DNA from 4 places in the Rhizobium sp. BK181 genome. Region 3 is predicted to be linked to each of the others. Evidence: predicted binding sites of a transcription regulator. Region 3 holds the regulator's gene; each other region holds the start of a gene.
The links. Region 3 encodes LexA, which represses DNA repair genes until DNA is damaged. Its sites were predicted from a motif close to TGTTCNNNNTGTGTTCNG; they were not measured.
Positions count from the first base shown of each region.

Region 1: the regulator LexA is predicted to act here: its motif matches at 2,526-2,543, upstream of FHT77_RS08540 (putative DNA modification/repair radical SAM protein).
Region 2: the regulator LexA is predicted to act here: its motif matches at 2,283-2,300, upstream of FHT77_RS06100 (2'-5' RNA ligase family protein).
Region 4: the regulator LexA is predicted to act here: its motif matches at 1,987-2,004, upstream of FHT77_RS09315 (ribonuclease T2 family protein).

Region 1 covers NZ_JACHZA010000002.1:218,743-223,442, reverse strand. Annotated here, with positions in the region: gene FHT77_RS08545 (UdgX family uracil-DNA binding protein) at 1-1,288, opposite strand, end outside; gene FHT77_RS08540 (putative DNA modification/repair radical SAM protein) at 1,288-2,520, opposite strand; gene greA (transcription elongation factor GreA) at 2,744-3,220, shown strand; gene FHT77_RS08530 (glycosyltransferase family 4 protein) at 3,252-4,301, shown strand; gene FHT77_RS08525 (glycosyltransferase) at 4,312-4,700, opposite strand, start outside.
Region 2 covers NZ_JACHZA010000001.1:1,207,139-1,211,838, forward strand. Annotated here, with positions in the region: gene guaA (glutamine-hydrolyzing GMP synthase) at 17-1,579, shown strand; gene FHT77_RS06095 (methylated-DNA--[protein]-cysteine S-methyltransferase) at 1,612-2,175, opposite strand; gene FHT77_RS06100 (2'-5' RNA ligase family protein) at 2,376-2,990, shown strand; gene FHT77_RS06105 (succinylglutamate desuccinylase/aspartoacylase family protein) at 3,056-4,111, shown strand; gene FHT77_RS06110 (ArsC family reductase) at 4,112-4,462, shown strand; gene ybaK (Cys-tRNA(Pro) deacylase) at 4,466-4,700, shown strand, end outside.
Region 3 covers NZ_JACHZA010000011.1:50,935-55,634, forward strand. Annotated here, with positions in the region: gene kdsA (3-deoxy-8-phosphooctulonate synthase) at 1-588, opposite strand, end outside; gene FHT77_RS21695 (VOC family protein) at 585-1,469, opposite strand; gene lexA (transcriptional repressor LexA) at 1,670-2,386, shown strand; gene FHT77_RS21705 (ComEC/Rec2 family competence protein) at 2,367-4,700, opposite strand, start outside.
Region 4 covers NZ_JACHZA010000002.1:385,518-390,217, forward strand. Annotated here, with positions in the region: gene FHT77_RS09305 (DMT family transporter) at 1-913, opposite strand, end outside; gene FHT77_RS09310 (alpha/beta fold hydrolase) at 930-1,859, opposite strand; gene FHT77_RS09315 (ribonuclease T2 family protein) at 2,018-2,755, shown strand; gene FHT77_RS09320 (hypothetical protein) at 2,831-4,636, shown strand.

The DNA.
Region 1 (4,700 bases), on a different contig from region 3:
GCTTCTGTTGCCAACCCGTGAGCGCAAAGAGTGCCGTCGCCCCCATTGCGACCACCAGCTTCGGCTTGACCAGCTCCAATTCCCGGTCGAGCCACCAGCGGCAATGCTCTACCTCTCCCCGGTTCGGCTTTTGATGGATGCGCCGCTTGCCGCGCGGTTCATATTTGAAGTGCTTGACTGCGTTGGTGACATAAAGCTCCGCGCGATTCATGCCCGCTGCCAACAAGGCCTCGTCGAAAACCCTCCCCGCCGGACCGACAAACGGACGCCCGGCAAGATCCTCCTGGTCCCCAGGCTGCTCGCCAACAAACATGATTTCCGCGTCCTGCGGTCCCTCCCCGAAGACTGCCTGTGTCGCCTTGGCATGCAATGGGCAGCGGCTGCAGGCCGCCGCCTGTTCGCGAAGCGCCTCCCATGTCCCTTCAGCAGTAGATGGCGCAGTCTGCAGGTTGCGGGATGCCGCCTGAAGCTTGTCGTGGAAGGCAGGAGGCATCGTCGCCTCACGCCTGGCCATCGCCAGCACCCGCTGCTCGGCATTCGCGATGAGGTCGGGAATCAACTCCGCCTCGGGCATATTCTTCCAGTATTTCTTCGGCATCTCCGCCTGCATCGCCTTCACCTTCAGGCGCGCAGGATTGAAAATATTAGCAAAATAGGTCTTCCAAAGTTCATCGGCAGGATCGGTAAGGTCAGGTTTGGTGCAGGGCTCATCGCTGAGTGATAACCTCATGCCATCCCAGCTCGCCGAACCCTTTGGCGTCAGGATCATCCAGTCCATGTCGTTGAACCGGCGCTGAAAGAACGGCGCCTTGCGCGTGACGATGTGATGATCCGGCTCGAACCAGGCGAGAAACTTCCGCCTGCCATTCACGGAAATGCCGGATCCCACTTCCTTGAAGCGAAGGAAAGCCGTCATCTTGTGGGCATCGCGGCGAACGTTTTTTTCCATCAACCGCGCAACCGAAACGTCTTCGTCGGACGCCACCGATAGCAGCGACTTGTCGGACTGAAGCCGCCACAGCAGCCGATAGAGAAGAAAGAAACGGACGGGATCGGAATGGCAAATCACCGCTGAAGCAAGATCAATAAACGCCGGAGGCACTGTCATCGACCGACTGCCGGACACGGGTTGCGGAGGCAATACGTCGCGCTCCCAGAAGAGCTGCTTCTCACCGCCTTCTTCACTCCATTCTATGTCCTCCGGGGCAACGCCGGCACAGGCCAGCGCGCGGGCGGCATTGCGCCATTCGTCGAAGTCGCCCCTGCCCTTCAGAACCACGCGGCGCATCAGAGCAGCGTCAATTGCTCGGGCGGCGGCTCGAACATCGTCCGCAAATCCGCTCGATCCGCCAGTTGACGTGGCGTCCAGCCCTCTGCCGTCACAAAAGCCTGCACTTTCTTGATCGAGACACCGAGTCTGGAGAGGTCGTCCAAACGCAGCCTCCGGAAGCGACGGGCCGAAAGGATCGCCTTCACCGTTTTGGTTCCGAGCCCCGGCACGCGAAGCAGCCGTTCTCGCTCCGCCTTGTTGACGTCGACTGGAAAGTCGGCGCGATGGCCGAGCGCCCATGCAAGCTTGGGATCGAGATTGAGATCCAGCATTCCGCCAGGCCGCGTCGCGGTGATCTCCTCGATCTCGAAACCGTAGAAGCGATATAGCCAGTCTGCTTGGTAAAGTCGGTGTTCACGCATCAGTGGCGGCTTGATCAGAGGCAGGTTCTTCGAGGAGTCCGGAATGGGGCTGAAGGCGGAATAGTAGACCCGCTTCAGGCCATAGCTGCCATAGAGCTGCGCACTCGTCCCAAGGATCGTCGCATCGTTTGCCCCATCGGCACCAACAATCATTTGCGTGCTCTGACCGGCAGGCACAAAACGCTTGCGCGTCTTCGATTGGAGCGTCGGCTCGTCTGCCGCCTCTATCTTCAATCGCAGGTCCCCCATCGAACGGCGGATGTGTGAGGGCCTTTTTTCCGGCGCAAGGCGCGCAATGCCGCTGTCCGTCGGAAGCTCGATATTCAAGGACAGACGATCCGCGTAAAGCCCTGCCTCTTCAATGAGATGGGCCGATGCCTCCGGAATCGACTTCAGGTGTATATAACCGCGGAAGTCATGGGAGACGCGTAGTTCGCGAACGACACGGACCATTTGCTCCATCGTATGATCCGGGGAGCGGATGATGCCCGACGAGAGAAACAACCCCTCGATATAGTTGCGGCGATAGAATTCCAACGTCAGCCAAACCACTTCCTCCGGTGTGAAGCGCGCCCGTTCTACATTGCTGGAGGACCGATTGATGCAATACGCACAATCGTAAATGCAGAAGTTCGTCAGGAGGACTTTCAATAGCGATATGCAGCGTCCATCAGGCGCATAGGCGTGGCAGATGCCGGATCCCTCGGTGGAGCCAAGGCCGCCACTTTTCGCCGAATCGCGCTTTTGTGTTCCGCTGGAAGCGCAGGATGCGTCATATTTTGCTGCATCCGAGAGAATTGCCAATCGTTGTTTTAAAGACTTCCTCATCTTCATGTTCACTATATGTTCTTGCTCAAAAAGTCAATCGAGGTTGGTTTCCAGCCACTCCGACCGGCCTCCGGCCAGCGATACGAATTTTATGGAAATCCGCGGTGGCGATCTGCTATAACCGCAAAAGTTAGGATTGTTGCACGGTTCCGAGGTTCCCCCTCGGGACCTGTTTTCTTTTGTGTCCGCGGCTATGTGGATACGGGGAGTGAAGGACAAAAAAATGGTTGATAAGGTACCGATGACGCAGGGTGGTTTCGTCAAGCTGCAGGAAGAACTGCGCTGGCGTCAGCAGGAGGAGCGTCCCCGGATCATCGAGGCAATCGCCGAAGCCCGTGCGCATGGTGACCTCTCGGAAAACGCCGAATACCATGCTGCGAAGGAAGCTCAGAGCCACAACGAAGGCCGTATCAGCGAGCTCGAGGACCTGACCGCGCGTGCCGAGGTCATCGACCTGTCGAAGATGTCCGGCGACAAGATCAAGTTCGGCGCGAAGGTGAAGCTCGTCGACGAGGATACCGAAGAAGAAAAGACCTATCAGATCGTCGGCGATCAGGAAGCCGACGTTAAGGCCGGACGTATATCCATCTCCTCCCCAATCGCGCGTGCGCTGATTGGCAAGGAAGTCGGCGACTCCATCGAAGTCAATGCGCCCGGTGGCTCCAAGGCCTACGAAGTCCTTTCCATTTCCTGGGGCTGATTGATCCGTGGACGGTCGCGGCCAGCCGGCTATCGTCAAGGTCAGTGACGTCGAGATTATTGCGCCTAACTTCAAGAAGCGGCTCTCCGGCGTCACGTCCACCATCATTCAGTTGATCCCGGTCCAGCGCGCACTCGGCGAGAAGATTGCAGCCCTTGGACCGGGTCTTCCGGCATCCTTGCCGCACATCCGTTTTCGTGACTTGCCGAAGCTATGGCGGGCGCCGCGCGGCAAGCGGTTTCGCATATGGCACGCCCGTCGCAACATCGAAATGCTGCCGGCCATCCTGATGCGCGATGTCTTGCGCATGCCGCTGAAGATCGTCTTCACCTCGGCGTCCCAGCGCCGCCACTCCGGCTGGACGAAATGGCTGATTTCGAAGATGGACGCGGTGATAGCAACAAGCGGCAAGACGGCGAATTATCTCGAAGTGCCGAGCACCGTCGTTCTCCACGGGATAGACACAACCCGTTTTTCGCCGGCAGATGATAGGGTAGCGGCCAAACGACTGCTTGGTCTCGACGAGACGAAGAAGATCGCCGGCTGCTTCGGTCGCGTTCGCCATCAGAAGGGCACGGACCTCTTCGTCGACAGCATGATCCGGTTGCTACCGTCCCGGCCCGACTGGGTCGCCATCGTTGCCGGACGCGCCACGGCACAACACGTCGAGTTTGAAAACGAACTGAAGGCGCGGGTTGCCTCTGCCGGCCTCTCCGATCGCCTACTATTCGTAGGCGAGCACACCAACATCAACGACTGGTATCGTGCACTCGATATGTTTGTCGCACCGCAACGCTGGGAAGGCTTCGGCCTGACGCCGCTCGAAGCGATGGCGACCGCCGTTCCCGTTGTCGCGACGGACGTCGGAGCCTTTCCGGAACTGCTGCTCACCGGTGACCAGGAAACCGGGATAATCATCCCGCGTGACGATCTCGATGAGATGGTACTGGCCGCTGCCCATTTCATGGATGACGACGCCCGTCGCCAAGAGGCTTCACTCCGCGCGAGGAACCACGCGATAAGCGCCTTCAGCATTGAAGGCGAGGCCCGGCGACTTGGCGCGGTCTACACGGCCCTATGACCGGGGACCGTCAAGGCTTGCGCTTGAAGAGTTCAAGATAGGCGTCGGCAACAGCGCCTTCAGAAAACTGCCCCATCAACGTGTCCCGCCCACCGGCGGTCACCTTTGCCGCCAGCAAGGGATCATTGATCAAACGCTCAATGGCCTTCGAAAAACCGTCGGTGTCGCCGATCTCAACAAGAAGTCCGTTCTCGCCGTCCCTCATGAACCACGACGGCCCCTCTGAGCGGCTGGAAACGACGGGTTTGCCCTGCGCCCAAGCCTCCAGAATGACGTTGCCAAGCGGCTCATGGTTCGAGGGCATGACGAAGATGTCGGCAGCCGCCACAAACGGCCGCGTGTCTTTCTGCCATCCGAGAAACCGCACCCGGTCCGTCACACCGAGATCTGATGCGACTT
Region 2 (4,700 bases), on a different contig from region 3:
TCATTAAAGGCTCGCCATGACCCAGACAGCACATCCAGACAGCGTTCTCATCGTCGATTTCGGCAGCCAGGTAACCCAGCTGATCGCACGCCGCGTGCGCGAAACGGGTGTCTACTGCGAGATCGTTCCCTTCCAGTCCGCCGAAGAAGGCTTCAAGCGCCTGCAGCCGAAGGCAGTGATCCTGTCCGGCAGCCCGGCCTCGACGGTGGATGAAGGCTCGCCCCGCGCGCCCCAGATCATATTCGACAGCGGCCTGCCCGTTTTCGGCATCTGCTACGGCCAGCAGACGATGTGCATGCAGCTCGGCGGCAAGGTCGAGAGCGGCCATCACCGCGAATTTGGCCGCGCCTTCCTCGAAGTCGACGAAGACAGCGCGCTGTTCGAAGGCCTCTGGTCAAAGGGTTCGCGCCATCAGGTGTGGATGAGCCACGGCGACCGCGTCACGGCGCTCCCCGAAGGTTTCGAGGTCGTCGCGACTTCACCGAACGCACCCTATGCCTTCATTGCCGACGAGAAGCGCAAATATTACGGCGTGCAGTTTCACCCGGAAGTCGTACACACGCCCGATGGCGCCAAGCTGATTGCCAACTTCATTCATAACATCGCCGGCATCAAGGGTGACTGGTCGATGTCGGCCTATCGCCAGAAGGCCGTCGAGGCGATCCGCGAACAGGTTGGCGACAAGCGCGTCCTCTGCGCCCTTTCGGGTGGCGTCGACAGCTCCGTTGCAGCGCTGCTGATCCACGAAGCCATCGGCGACAAGCTCACCTGCGTGCTCGTCGATCACGGCCTGATGCGCAAGGACGAGGCGGCCAACGTCGTCGCCATGTTCCGCGAACACTACAATCTGCACCTCATCCACGTTGACGCATCCGACAAGTTCATCGGCGAGCTGGAAGGGGTTTCCGACCCAGAGACCAAGCGCAAGATCATCGGCCGCCTGTTCATCGAAACCTTCGAGGAGGAAGCCAAGAAGCTCGGCGGCGCCGATTTCCTCGGCCAGGGCACGCTTTACCCCGACGTCATTGAAAGCGTTTCCTTCACCGGCGGCCCATCGGTGACGATCAAGTCGCACCACAACGTCGGCGGCCTGCCGGAGCGCATGAACATGCAGCTCGTCGAGCCGCTGCGCGAGCTCTTCAAGGACGAAGTGCGCGTCCTCGGCAAGGAGCTCGGCCTGCCGGACAGCTTCATCGGCCGCCATCCCTTCCCGGGTCCCGGCCTCGCGATCCGCTGCCCCGGCGGCATCACCCGCGAAAAGCTGGAAATTCTGCGCGAAGCCGACGCCATCTATCTCGACGAAATCCGCAAGGCCGGTCTCTACGACGCGATCTGGCAGGCGTTCGCCGTGCTGCTTCCCGTCCAGACCGTCGGCGTCATGGGCGACGGCCGCACCTACGAATTCGTCTGCGCACTGCGCGCCGTGACCTCGGTCGACGGCATGACGGCGGATTTCTACCATTACGACATGGAATTCCTCGGCCGCGCCGCCACCCGCATCATCAACGAAGTGCGCGGCATCAACCGCGTCGTCTACGATGTGACGTCGAAGCCGCCCGGCACGATCGAATGGGAATGATTTGAGAGTCGCCTCAATCGAGGCGACATCCATCAGAAATCAAGTGACTGCTGCACCGGCTTTGGCGGCGCCAGGCTAACGCCTTCGAGCTCCAACATCCTCTGCTTGGACGTTGAGCCGCCGGGCGCGGAGAAGCCTCCGATCTTGTTTCCGGCCGCTAGCACGCGATGGCAGGGGATGATCAAGGCGACCGGATTTTTCGCCATCGCCTGGCCGACGTCGCGGGCGGCCTCCGGCCCTACGCCGAGTTGCTTCGCGAGCGCACCGTAGGTGGTCGTGTGACCCCAGCCGATCTGGCGGGCAGCATCGTAAACCTGCCTGAAAAAGGCATCCTGACCAGCGAGATCGACCTTCACGGTTGAGAAGTCCGTCGGCTCTCCGCTGAAATAGCGCTTCACTGCGGCAACAGCTTCGGCAACGGCGGCCGTCGGCTTCGCCGGCTCGGCGCCGGGAATGCGGCGAAGGAGCAATCGCTCGGTTGCCTCGGCACTCGACGTCGGCAGCTGAAACCGCGTAATGCCGACATCATTCCAGGCGATGCCGCAGAAGCCACCGCTCGTCTCGAAAATCAGATAGTGATGCATTGCCTGTTGCATGGGTTATTGCCTCCCTGCTGCTCACTCCGAAGATCGTGCCGTCGCGGCCCGAATTCAACCCGTTTCTTGCGTCGCACGAGCTTGCTCCGGTCGATCGTTTCCCCTTGTGTTCTTTTTTTGTTCTTGTCATTTCAAGATCAAATGTTAGGCTCCCTGTCTTCGGTGAAGAATGAGAAACGGCCGTTGCCCAGGAGCCGATCATGCAAGAGGACTTGCAGGCATCTTTCGATTTCGCTTCGCCGAAGACGCGCCAGCAACCATCGCGCTTCGACCGGGAAAGCCTTTTCTTTGCGATTTTGCCGGACTCGCGATCGCTCGACGAATGCGTGGCGATCCAGCAGTGGCTGCAGCAGGATTACCTTCCCCTCGCATCGCCGCGTCCGCCGGCGGCCATACACGTCTCGCTCTATTGTGTCGGCAGGAGCGCCCGCATTCCCGAGGCAATCATCGCGGCGGCACGCCAGGCAGGAACGGCGATCGATGCGTGTCAGTTCGAGCTCGCCTTCGACCATGTCATCACATTCCTGCTGCCGCAGGACAACGCGATCGTGCTGGCCGGCAATGGCGGACGGGAACTGTTGCGACAACTGCATGTGCAGATCGCGATCGAGATGCACCGGTTGGGTGCAGACGCCAATCTGAACCCGAACTTTCAGCCGCATGCCACGCTCCTCTACGACAAGGACGTGGTGCCGCGGATCGCCCTGCAGAAGCCAATCGTGATGGCTGCGCGCGAATTCGTTCTGCTACACAATCGCCGGGTTGAAGCAGGCTACGAAGAGCTCGGGCGCTGGCCGCTCCATGCGCGCGGATAACACCTTGCCTCCGGCTATCGAACTCGCTTAAAGCTCCTGCGACAAGGCATGAAGCGGAGAACGACATGAACACGTCCGAGATCATTATTGCCGGCGACACGGCGGGTATCGAGTGGCGTTTGCCGGTTCTTCGTTTCAAGGGCAGCGATCCCAAGGCACCGAAGGTCTACATTCAGGCGGCTCTCCACGCCAACGAGCTGCCGGGCACGGCGTTGGTTCACTTCCTGTGTGAAAGACTGCGCCAGTCGGAAAACGCCGGTCAGATCAAGAGCGACATCATCGTCGTCCCGCATGCCAACCCGATCGGCGCGGCCCAGTCGCATTTCGGCGAGCTTCAGGGCCGCTTCGATCTTGGATCACGGACCAATTTCAATCGCGAGTTTCCGCTGATCTCGGTGAAGGATCGCGACGGGTTGCTTGAGGGCCTCGAGAACCGTTCCGCCATCGACAAGCTGAAGCGCCAGCTGCTGCACATGGCGCTCGGCTGCGATCTGGTGATCGACCTGCATTGTGATGATGAGTCGCTGCAATACGCCTACATCGACGAGGCCTTCTGGCCGGAGGCAGCCGATCTCGCCTCAGCGATGGATATGGAAGCGGTTCTCCTCTCCGATGGCGAGAGCTCCGCCTTCGAGGAGGCCGTCGGTTTTGCCTGGAAATACGAGACGCCGGAGAAACAATCGCGCCTGCCCCGGAAACTGTCCGTCACCGTCGAGCTTCGCGGCCGCCGTGATGTCTATCCCGAGATGGCGAAGAAGGATGCCGATGGATTGTGGAAATTCCTGGCGAGCCGCGGCGCAATCGATGCCGCCGTCTCGCTGCCCGCCTTCGATGGTCCCGCCGTACCGCTCGATAATATCGAGATCGTCCGTGCGCCGGAGGCCGGCACGGTTCTCTTCCACCACAATATCGGCGAATGGGTTGGCGAAGGCGATGTGCTTGCTACGCTCATCACCCGCCCCGGCATGGCTGACGGCAGCCTCGAGATTCGTGCGCCGCAGGCCGGCCTGATCGTGACCCGCAGCTCCGAGCGGTTGGTTCGCCGCCGCGCCGACCTGATGAAGATTGCTTGCAAGACTGCCAGCAAGGCAACGCGCAAGCCTGGAACGCTGGAGGACTAAGTGACCGTCACCATTTACGGCATCAAGAACTGCGACACCATGAAGAAGGCCAGAACCTGGCTGGAAGAGCATGACGTCGGCTACCAGTTCCATGACTACAAGGCCGTCGGAATCGATCGCGCCCACCTGCAGGCATGGACGAAGCAAGCCGGTTGGGAAACCGTGCTCAACCGGGCCGGCACGACCTTTCGTAAGCTGCCCGAGGCCGAGCGCGAAAATCTCGACGAGGGCAAGGCAATCGCTCTGATGCTGGAGCAGCCGTCGATGATCAAGCGGCCGGTTGTGGAGGCAGACGGCAAGTTGCTCATCGGCTTCAAGCCCGAGATCTACGGCAGCTTCTTCAAGGCCTGATCGATGTCGAAAACTACGCGCGCCACGCAGGTTCTGAGCCAAGCCGGAATTGCCTTCACGGTCCATACCTACGACTATGATCCGAACGCGGAGCGCGTCGGCCTGCAGGCGGCAGAAGCGCTTGGCGAGGAGCCGCATCGCGTGTTGAAGACGCTGATGGCGGAGGTCGACGGCAAGGCGGTCTGCGTCGTCGTGCCGTCGGATCGTGAAGTCAGCATGAAGAAGCTCGCTAGCGCGT
Region 3 (4,700 bases):
CATCGCCGCCATGATCGGCAGCGAGCGCATATCGGAGACCAGCGTGTTGTAGCCGAAGGAAGCGCCGCGCTCGCAAAGCAGGATATTCGGGTTGCCGCTGGAATTGAGCTTGTTCAAGACATTCTTCATGTCCCAAGGGGCAAGGAACTGGCCCTTCTTGACGTTGATTGTGCGACCGGTTTTGGCGGCTGCGACCAGCAGGTCTGTCTGGCGACTGAGAAAGGCCGGGATCTGCAGGACGTCGACGACCGTCGCCACCTCGGTGCACTGCTCCTCGGTATGGATGTCGGTCAGGACAGGAAAACCGTATTCCTTCTTGAGGTCGGAAAAAACCTCCAGCGCCTTATCAAGGCCGATGCCGCGCTGGGCGGAGAGCGATGTCCGGTTCGCCTTGTCAAAGGAGGACTTGTAGACAAGGCCGAGACCAAGCTTGTCGCAAAGCTCCTTCAATACACCGGCGACCATGAACGCATGTTCGCGGCTCTCCATCTGACACGGTCCGGCAATCAGCGACAGCTTGCCGGTATTCGAAAAGGTGACGCGGCCGGCGCCTTCGCCGACCGCGACTTCGGAATTTGTCTGGCTCATCGTTTCTCCTCGAAGGCGAAGAGCGCACCCTGCCCGGGCGCTGCCTTCACCAGAATTCGATTGTTCTTGCGCGTGTAGGTCATCCCGTTAGCAGCCAAATGCGCTTCTGTCACGGCGAGATCACCGACCTTGAAAACAACGGCAACGCCGCGAAGGCCGCGATCGTCTGAGGGAGCAGAAATATCGAAGTAGGCATCCAGTCCATCGGGGGACAGAACGATGATCCTGGCGTTGGGCGTTGCAACACTTACACCAAAGGCCTCGTTGATCACCGTCAGGCCGTGCGCCGCCGCGCGCACAAATGGTCCAAACGCCTTTGGGTCCGGCGCGCCAAGAACGATCTCCGCGATCCCGCCCACGCCATTTGGGTGCACTTGCAGTGCCCTTCGATCGGCAGGCAGCGGATTGACCCTCTGGCAGGTGAAAAAAAAGAAATCAGGTGCGCGCAGGTCAACTGCGAACGCGAGTTTGAATGCAGCAGTGGCTTCCGAGCCGTCGGGCATCTTCATCGGCCGCTCGAACTGCAGCATCTCACCGCCGTTGATCTTCTCCCCAAGGAATCTAGCGTGGTCGCGGTCGGCGTCCCCCGTCGCGAAGACCACTGCGGACAGTCCATCCTCGCCGCATCGAAACCGAAAGGCACGGTCACGCGCGGTGAAGACGTTGCCCTTCCTCGCCGACGCCTCGTGCAGTTCAAGGCTGGCGACGCCCAGTGGCTCCAGATAAGTTTCGTCGGCGAAGAAGATACAGGCGTTCTCTGTTCCGAACGGGTGCCGCGCATCTGGCGCGACGGTGAATCCCAGCATTCCGAGGCGCTCGCGCGCAAGCCTGATGTTGGACACCGGCAGCACAATGTGGTCCAGCGGATGTGCTTCGCTCATGGCAAACTCCCCGGGGATTTGCGAAGATGTGCGCCGGGCAAGAGAACAATGCAACCCCCTTCTCCGCATTCACTCAAAAGCGACGCAAAAACTGAACAAGTTGCAGGCAAGTTTTACGAAAATTTAGGTACTTGCAGAACACATATGGAACATATAGTGTCTGTTCTGGCTTTGTTTCACAACTCTGGGGTTCAACTTCGATGCTGACGCGCAAGCAACAGGAGCTTCTTCTCTTCATTCACGAACGAATGAAGGAGTCCGGTGTCCCCCCATCTTTCGACGAAATGAAGGACGCTCTCGATCTCGCGTCGAAGTCGGGCATCCACCGCCTGATTACGGCGCTGGAAGAACGCGGCTTCATTCGCCGACTGCCGAATCGAGCCCGCGCTCTGGAGGTCATCAAGCTGCCAGAGGCATATAATCCCAGTCTCCAGCCGCGCCGCGGTTTCTCGCCGAGCGTGATCGAGGGCAGCCTTGGCAAACCTCAACCGGTCGCGCCGCCAAAGCCGGCCGCGCATGCGGACAATGGCAATTCGGCCTCTGTACCTGTTATGGGGCGGATCGCTGCAGGCGTGCCAATTTCTGCAATCCAGAACAATACGCACGACATCACGGTTCCGGCCGACATGCTTGGCCCAGGCGAGCATTATGCGCTCGAGGTGAAGGGTGACTCGATGATCGAGGCCGGCATCTTCGACGGCGATACGGTGATTATCCGCAACGGCAGCACCGCCAACGCCGGCGATATTGTTGTCGCACTTGTCGATGACGAGGAAGCAACCCTCAAGCGCTTCCGCCGCAAGGGCGCTTCGATCGCGCTTGAAGCTGCGAACCCGGCTTATGAAACGCGTATTTTCGGACCCGATCGCGTCAAGGTTCAGGGCAAGCTGGTCGGCCTCATTCGCCGCTATCACTAAAGACAGGCGGCTCTCCATCGAAGGTGCCGCTTCGCCAATTGTATGCCCGATGCCGCATCCAGGGCCGGTCAAGTGTCTTGTAGGCCGTCGTCACGACAGGCGTTCCCTGTTCGTCTATTCGTATCTCTGCCGCACCCGAGCGGCGCAAGGTTTCCCCCGTGAACAACAATGCACCTGACCGGCATTCGCTTGCGCGCAGGCGAGCGGGTGTAACGACGATGTCGGCGGTGTCGCAGGCAGCGCCGACGTAGGCGGGATCTTCGACGATCGTCAGAACGTAGCCGCTGTCGTGCGCCGCTGTGCACCAAGCGCCTTTCAGGCAGACGAAACGGTTCTCAACGCCTCTCGCAACGACCTGCCGCAACGCGTTGCGAGCGTTATGCAATTCGTCGGCCGAGAGCCTCCGAGGCTTGCCGTCGCCGTCTCGCCGGCGGACCGGTTTGACACCCTCTATCAGGAGCGGCGGCCGGGCTTGCTCCGCAACCAGAGCCCTTCGCCATTGGTCGAAAATGAAGTCGGGTGGGCGCGTCCGGTTGGAAGCAATAACCTGATTGTCGACAATCGCGACGAGACCGCCATCCTCGGCAATGATGAAATCTGGCGCCGGTCTGGACGGCGCGAGCACAACGAACAGAGTTGCCAACGCGATCGCAACAGCGCCAAGGTACCGCAGTCTGGTGCGCAGAAGCGCAAGCACGAGGAAGCCTGCGACGGCGACAGGAAAGTACCAAACCGGCAATCGACCGATATCGACGTTGCCGCCCCATCCCGAGACCATCTTTGCAATGGCGATCACAATTTCGAGCCCGAACCCGGCGATTTTCCAGGGAACGACATCGAGGCCAAACGGCGTCAGCAGCATCGCGAACATGCCCATAGGCATCACCACGAAGGAGATTACCGGCATGGCCATGAGATTTGCGGGCAATCCATAAGCGCTGAGCCGATGGAAATGTTCGACTGCAAAGAGCGCGGTCGAGAAGCCTCCGATCATTGAGGAAAGGAGGATGCCAGCAAAGAAGCGTGCGACAAAAACTACGGGCTTCACTGCCCTGACTTGCAGCAAGGGATGTTCGCGCGCGGCTCGCTTCGACCACATCGCATAACCGGCAACCAGCGCAAGAGTCGCCGCAAATGACATCTGGAAGCTCGGGCCTAGCGCCTCGGATGGAGACAAGAGCAGAATCACCCAAGCCGATAGGGCAATGTTGCGTAGACTGATTGACGGCCTGTCGAAGAATACAGCGGCCAGCATGATTGCCATCATGATGAAGGCTCGCTCTGCCGAGACCGCAAAGCCCGAGATCATGTAATAGGCTGTCAGGGCGACGAGCGCGCCAGCAGCTGCAATCTTCTTGGTCGGGTACGCCTGCGTAACGGATGGAAACAGGCTCAGCAGTTGGCGTAGGCCGACGAAGAAGATACCCGCGGAGAGCGCCATGTTGAGACCGGAGATTGCCACGATATGCGCCAGACCCGCCTGTCGCAGCGCGTCGGTGGTTTCCCGCGAGATCGCGCGCCGCTCGTCGGTGACAAGCGACGCCGCAAAGGCGCCGGTGTCGCCCGGCAGGATTCCACGGATGCGGTCTCCAATTCCGCTTCGAAGACCATCCAGCCAGTTGGCTCCGCGCTCCGAAATCGATGGTGTGCCGACCGCTGGCGGCATTGAAACGCTTGGCGAACCATAAAAGAAACCGTTCGCGCCAATCTCGTCGAAATAGGCGCTGAAGGCGAAGTCGTTGAGCCCAGGCAGCGCCGGTCCCGCAGGCGGGGTCAATCGTGCCCGTCCCGTCAACCACTCCCCGATTTCGAACGGTTCTTTCTGCCCACGCGCGACGACTGAAACCCGGTCTAGCGGCCGCCTAATCTGAGGCGACTGGGTGCCGGAAATGGAGACGATATAGCGCCAACGACCCGCGCCATCCCCCTCCCGACGCTCGACCCGACCAGTGATCGTTGTGGTGACGGGCGTATCCAGTATGACGGTCGCCCTGCTCCGCGTTTCGTATTGGGCCGAAAGCATTCCCGCGACGCAAAGCAAGCCGGCCAGTGCTGAACTCCGGACAAACGGACGCCCTTGGCCCGCCGCCATTGCAACAAGTGCCAACACAACAACCCATGCCATCAAGCGCGTCGTGGGAGGGTCACTTGCGAGTTCGAACCAGAGGACGGCGCCGGCTCCGAGGAAGACCGGCGAGAACAGAAACAACCGTCCATGTTCCATCTCCGCTGTCGCGGAACCTTGGAGCCATGAAGCCCAGTCCCGTGTCGCAGCTTTGATCCGTGTCGGCCACGCGATGGAGGACTGCGTGCG
Region 4 (4,700 bases), on a different contig from region 3:
ATGCAAAGCGCCGCTCGCGCCATATAATGTACAGCCCCGAGGCGATGATGATGAAGATGCCGAGCCACTTGAGCGCATCCGGGAAGTCGCCGAAGACCAGCCAGGCAAAGATGGTTGCTGACACGATCTCGAAATACTGAAGGGGCGCCAACGTCGAGGCGGGCGCGGCGCGGTAGGCATAGACACCGAAGATGCCGGCAATGGCCGCCGTGACGCCGACGCCGAGCAGGTAGAGGTAGCCACGGCCATCCGGCATCACCGAGTCAAAGACGTCGGAACCCGTGCCGTTGCCGAGTGCGAGCAGAATGGCGCAGAACAGCAAACCCCAGACGCCCATCTGAAACTGCATCGCCCATGGGTCTTCCCGGTGCGAAAGGACGCGTGTCATCAAGGCGAAGATGGCAATGCAGAAGGCGCTGACGACGGGGAGGAGCGCCACGTAGCCGACCTCCTGGAAGCTTGGCTGAATGATCAGCATGGCGCCGAAGAAGCCGACGCCGCAAGCCGTATAGCGGCGCCAACCGATCGTTTCCTTGAGGAAGATGCTGCTCAGGATCGTCAATATGATCGGCTCGACAAAGAATATCGCGATGGCGTCTGCAACCGGCATGTACTTCAGCGTCGTGACAAAGGACACCATGGAGATCGTTATGATGGCGCCGCGGATGGCATGAAAGATGTTGGCACGCCACGAGAAGCCCTTCCAGCTTCCGCGCCAGACAACGATCGGCAACATGCATAGCGCTTGCACCACAAACCGCGCGGCCGTGATTTCCGCCGCGGGAATCGTGGCGATCGCGAGCTTGGAGAAGATGTCGATGATCGGAGACACGAGCACCGACAGGAACATCAGCAGAATGCCGGTCGAAACCTCTGAAGCAGAAACGGGACGGGAAGAAATACCATGGCTCATCGCGAAATCCTTCAGTTCAGGATCTTGCGATCGCTTCGTCGCACCAGTCGGCGAATGCAGCGAGGGCCGCGTCCGCTCCAATTTCGTTCAGCGTTTCGTGGCGCATGTCCTGATATATCTGTGTCGTGATACGGGAGAAGCCATGCGCTTTCAAATGGTTTGAAAGCCAGATCACCGCTTTTCCGCCATCCGTCGCCGGATCCTGCCCGCCACCAACAAGATGGATCGGTGTCTGCTTCGACAGACGGTCCAGATGCGGCGTTTGCGGCGCGCGAAACGTCAGTTCGAAGATATCGAGCCAGAGGGAAACGGAGGCATCGAAGCCGCACAGCGGGTCGGCGATATACTTGTCGACCTCGACAGGGTCGCGGCTTAACCAGTCGAACTCCGTTCGACGATTGGCAATGGACTTTCCCCACGTGCCGAAGGTGAGCTTCGGCAAAATGCCGCTTGGCACATCGGAGCCCTTCAAGGCCCGTTCGGCCAGCAGGATCGCTTGTGCTGCCCGCCCTGCGACGCCTGGGTTGAAGTTGGAGTTCCATACGGCGACGGCGTCATATTTCTCGGGATGGGTCACAGCAGCATTCAGCGCGATGAGACCTCCCATCGAATGCCCGAAAACGATGACTGGCAGGCCGGGATACTGTGCCACAGCGCGGTCGCGTACGGCAGAGACGTCATCGATCACCTGCCTGACACCATCGCGGCGGGCAAAGCGTCCGATCGGAGCATCTGCCGCAGTCGTCTCGCCATGTCCGCGGTGATCGAAGGCAAAAACATGATAACCACGGGCCGCCATCGCTGCGGCAAAACGCGCGTAGCGCTTGGAGTGTTCTGCCAAACCATGGGAAACAACGATAATCCCGCGTGCCTCGGACTGCGCTGCTTGATGGTGAAAGGCAAGCGAGGCGTTCGCCGTTTCAAGGCGTTGCGTATCTGCAAACATCCACATCCTCCCGTTGACGGGAGAAGACCAGATCGATCGTGAAATGCAACACGTCTAAATATTTATGCGACGGGATTTTAGCACCCTAGGGATTGAGGGTTGTGAAAACAGACCCACCATGATTTCTTGTTCATGAATTGTTCCTGGGAGGGAGGAAGATGAGTAATCCATTTCTGCGCACGGCTTTATTCCTGATTGCGATCACGGCTGCTGGCGTAGCCGGAGCCCAGGATGTGGGTGGAAGGACGCGCTTCATTTTGGCAGCCAGCTGGCAACCGGCCTTCTGTGAAACCAACCAGCGCAAGCCGGAATGCAGCAGTCAGACCAAGGACAGGTTTGATGCGACCAATTTCTCGCTGCACGGGCTTTGGCCGATGCGCAAGGACTATTGCGACGTCTCTGGCACGCTGCGGACCGCGGACAAGGAAGGCAACTGGAAGAAACTGCCTGAGGTAGAGCTTTCGGCGGAGACCAAAGCCGCGCTTGAGAAGGCGATGCCCGGAACGCAATCCGGGTTGGAGCGCCATGAGTGGATCAAACACGGTACTTGCACAAAGATGAGTGCCGACGACTATTTTGCGACGTCGGTTCGCCTCATCGATGAGCTGAATGCCTCGACAGTCCGCGATCTCTTCGCGGCCAACGTCGGCAAGTCGCTGACAGCGGCGGCGATCAAGGCTGCGTTCGACAAGAGCTTCGGTCCGGGCGCCGGCGATCGGGTCAAGATGAGTTGTCGGCGCGCCGGCGGCGGAGGCCGCGTCATTGACGAGCTCACGATCGGCCTATCGGAGGACGCCACCTCGAATGGCGGAGCGAGCCTGCGCGAGCTCATTCAAGGGGCAGGGCGAACCTCGTTCGGCTGCGATCAGGGCGTCGTGGACGCTGCTGGGTTTTAGTGTTTTTGCTCATGTAGCCGAATATTAATCGGATTGGACTAATGTCTGGCCGCTGTTTGCTGGGGCGAGTGCGGAATGGATGCAGTTCTATCGCGAGCCGACCTGAAGGTCTTGCCTGACAGCAGGCCATTTCTGCGCACCTTTCTCACAGTCTACATCACAGGGCTTGCCATTGTTCTGTTCGATCTCGCCGACGGGGTGCTGTTCCTCGGTGATCTCGATGACCAGATGCGTGAGTTGCAGATCCGGTATCTGATGTCGCCGGATGGTCGGTGGTTCGATCTTACGCTGCCGTTCATTTCAATGCCCGAAGCTTACGTTTCGCCCTGGTCGAGATTGATCGATCTACCTTACGCGGCAATAGCGACGTTGCTGCGGCCGTTCATGCCCATCGATCAGGCTATCTCCTTCTCTTTCCGCATCTGGCCGCCGTTGATGCTCGCCCTTTTCTGCCTGCCGGTTGCGTCCACCGTGAAACGGTTGATGGCCGATCAGCCGACGTCGCGCTTGTCGTCGTTGCTGATGTTGATGCTGATGACAATTCTCATGGCGGTTGCCGTGTTCGAATTCTCGCCGGGCCGCATTGACCACCACGATGGCCAACTGGTCGCGATGATGCTTATGGTGTCCGGTCTTGTTCGCTGGGATCGGTTGGGCGGCGCGCTCGTGGGGGGCGCTGCGGCGCTCTCCGTCGTCATCGGACTGGAATGCCTGCCGCTGGTCGTTGTTGCCTACGCCGGGCTGGTCCTCTGCTACATTGCCGGCGTCAGGGAAGCGCGGGCGATGATTATTGCCAGCGGTCCCGCAATGAGTGCCGTCGCCGTTGCTGCCGCGCTTGCCTTCATTGGCCCGGACGGCATCGTTTCGACGCAATGCGATGCCTTTTCCGCACCCTATCTGTTTTTGTTGATCGGAATGTCCGCCACCCTGTCCTGCGTGGTTTGGGTGGTGCCGGATCGCTCATCGATCTTCGCAAAAATCCTATGGCTGGGCCTGTCAAGCGCATTCATCCTTGGCCTGGCTGCGTGGTATTTTCCACGCTGTCTCGGCGGCCCCTATCAGATGATCGATCCGGTATCGCGCGCGTTTTGGTTCTCTCGCATTTGGCAGGAGAACAGCTTCCTCTACCTTTACGAGAGTGCGCAATACTCCACCGTTGCGCTGTTGGCGCTTTCCACTTGCGGTGCCCTTCTGGCTGCACCTTACGTCGCCGCGCAGATACGACAGCAAAAATTCGGCGTGGGGGTTGCATTCGCCGTGGGTCTCGCCTCCCTGCTTCTGACGTTTGACGTCTTGCGGAACATCCGCTTTCCGATTGCGCTCATACCGCCGTTTCTGCCAGCGGCGATTGCCTATTATCTAAATGCCCGATCGCCAACGCGAGGAGTGCGAGTGGCTGTCGGATTTGCCCTTGCATCCGTTCTTGCACCAGCGGTTCTTTGCCTTGTCATCCGACCGCCGATGCACGTATTCGATGCGGTCGATTACATGACGGCCAGCGACTGCGACGGCGAGGATTTCGGTGTTCTGAATTCGGTCGCCGCGGGACGAATTGCGCTTCCTCAGGGCATCGCGTTGCGCGTGTTATTCGCACGTCCTGCAGGATTTTCTGTCGGCGCAGTGCCATTCCACCGTGCGTCGCCCGGTATGAGACGCATGTTCGAGGCCTTCACCTCGTCTGACGCGGCGGTCCGCCGCGCGGCGTTGGAGCCCTTCGACTATGTGGCTGTATGCCGATTTCCGCTGGCGGCCGATCTACGGCAGGCTCCGCTCTATGCGGCCTTGGCGGCTGGGAAAAGTTGGCCGGGTCTCGAGAGGGTTCCCTATGCGAAGCCGAGCGATTTCCAACTCTTTCGCATAGATCACGCGAAGCTTTGGTAGTGACGCCGTCCCTCTACAAAATGTCCGCAAGGCCACAAAAGCCTCTGGTTTTTAGCCTTCGCGC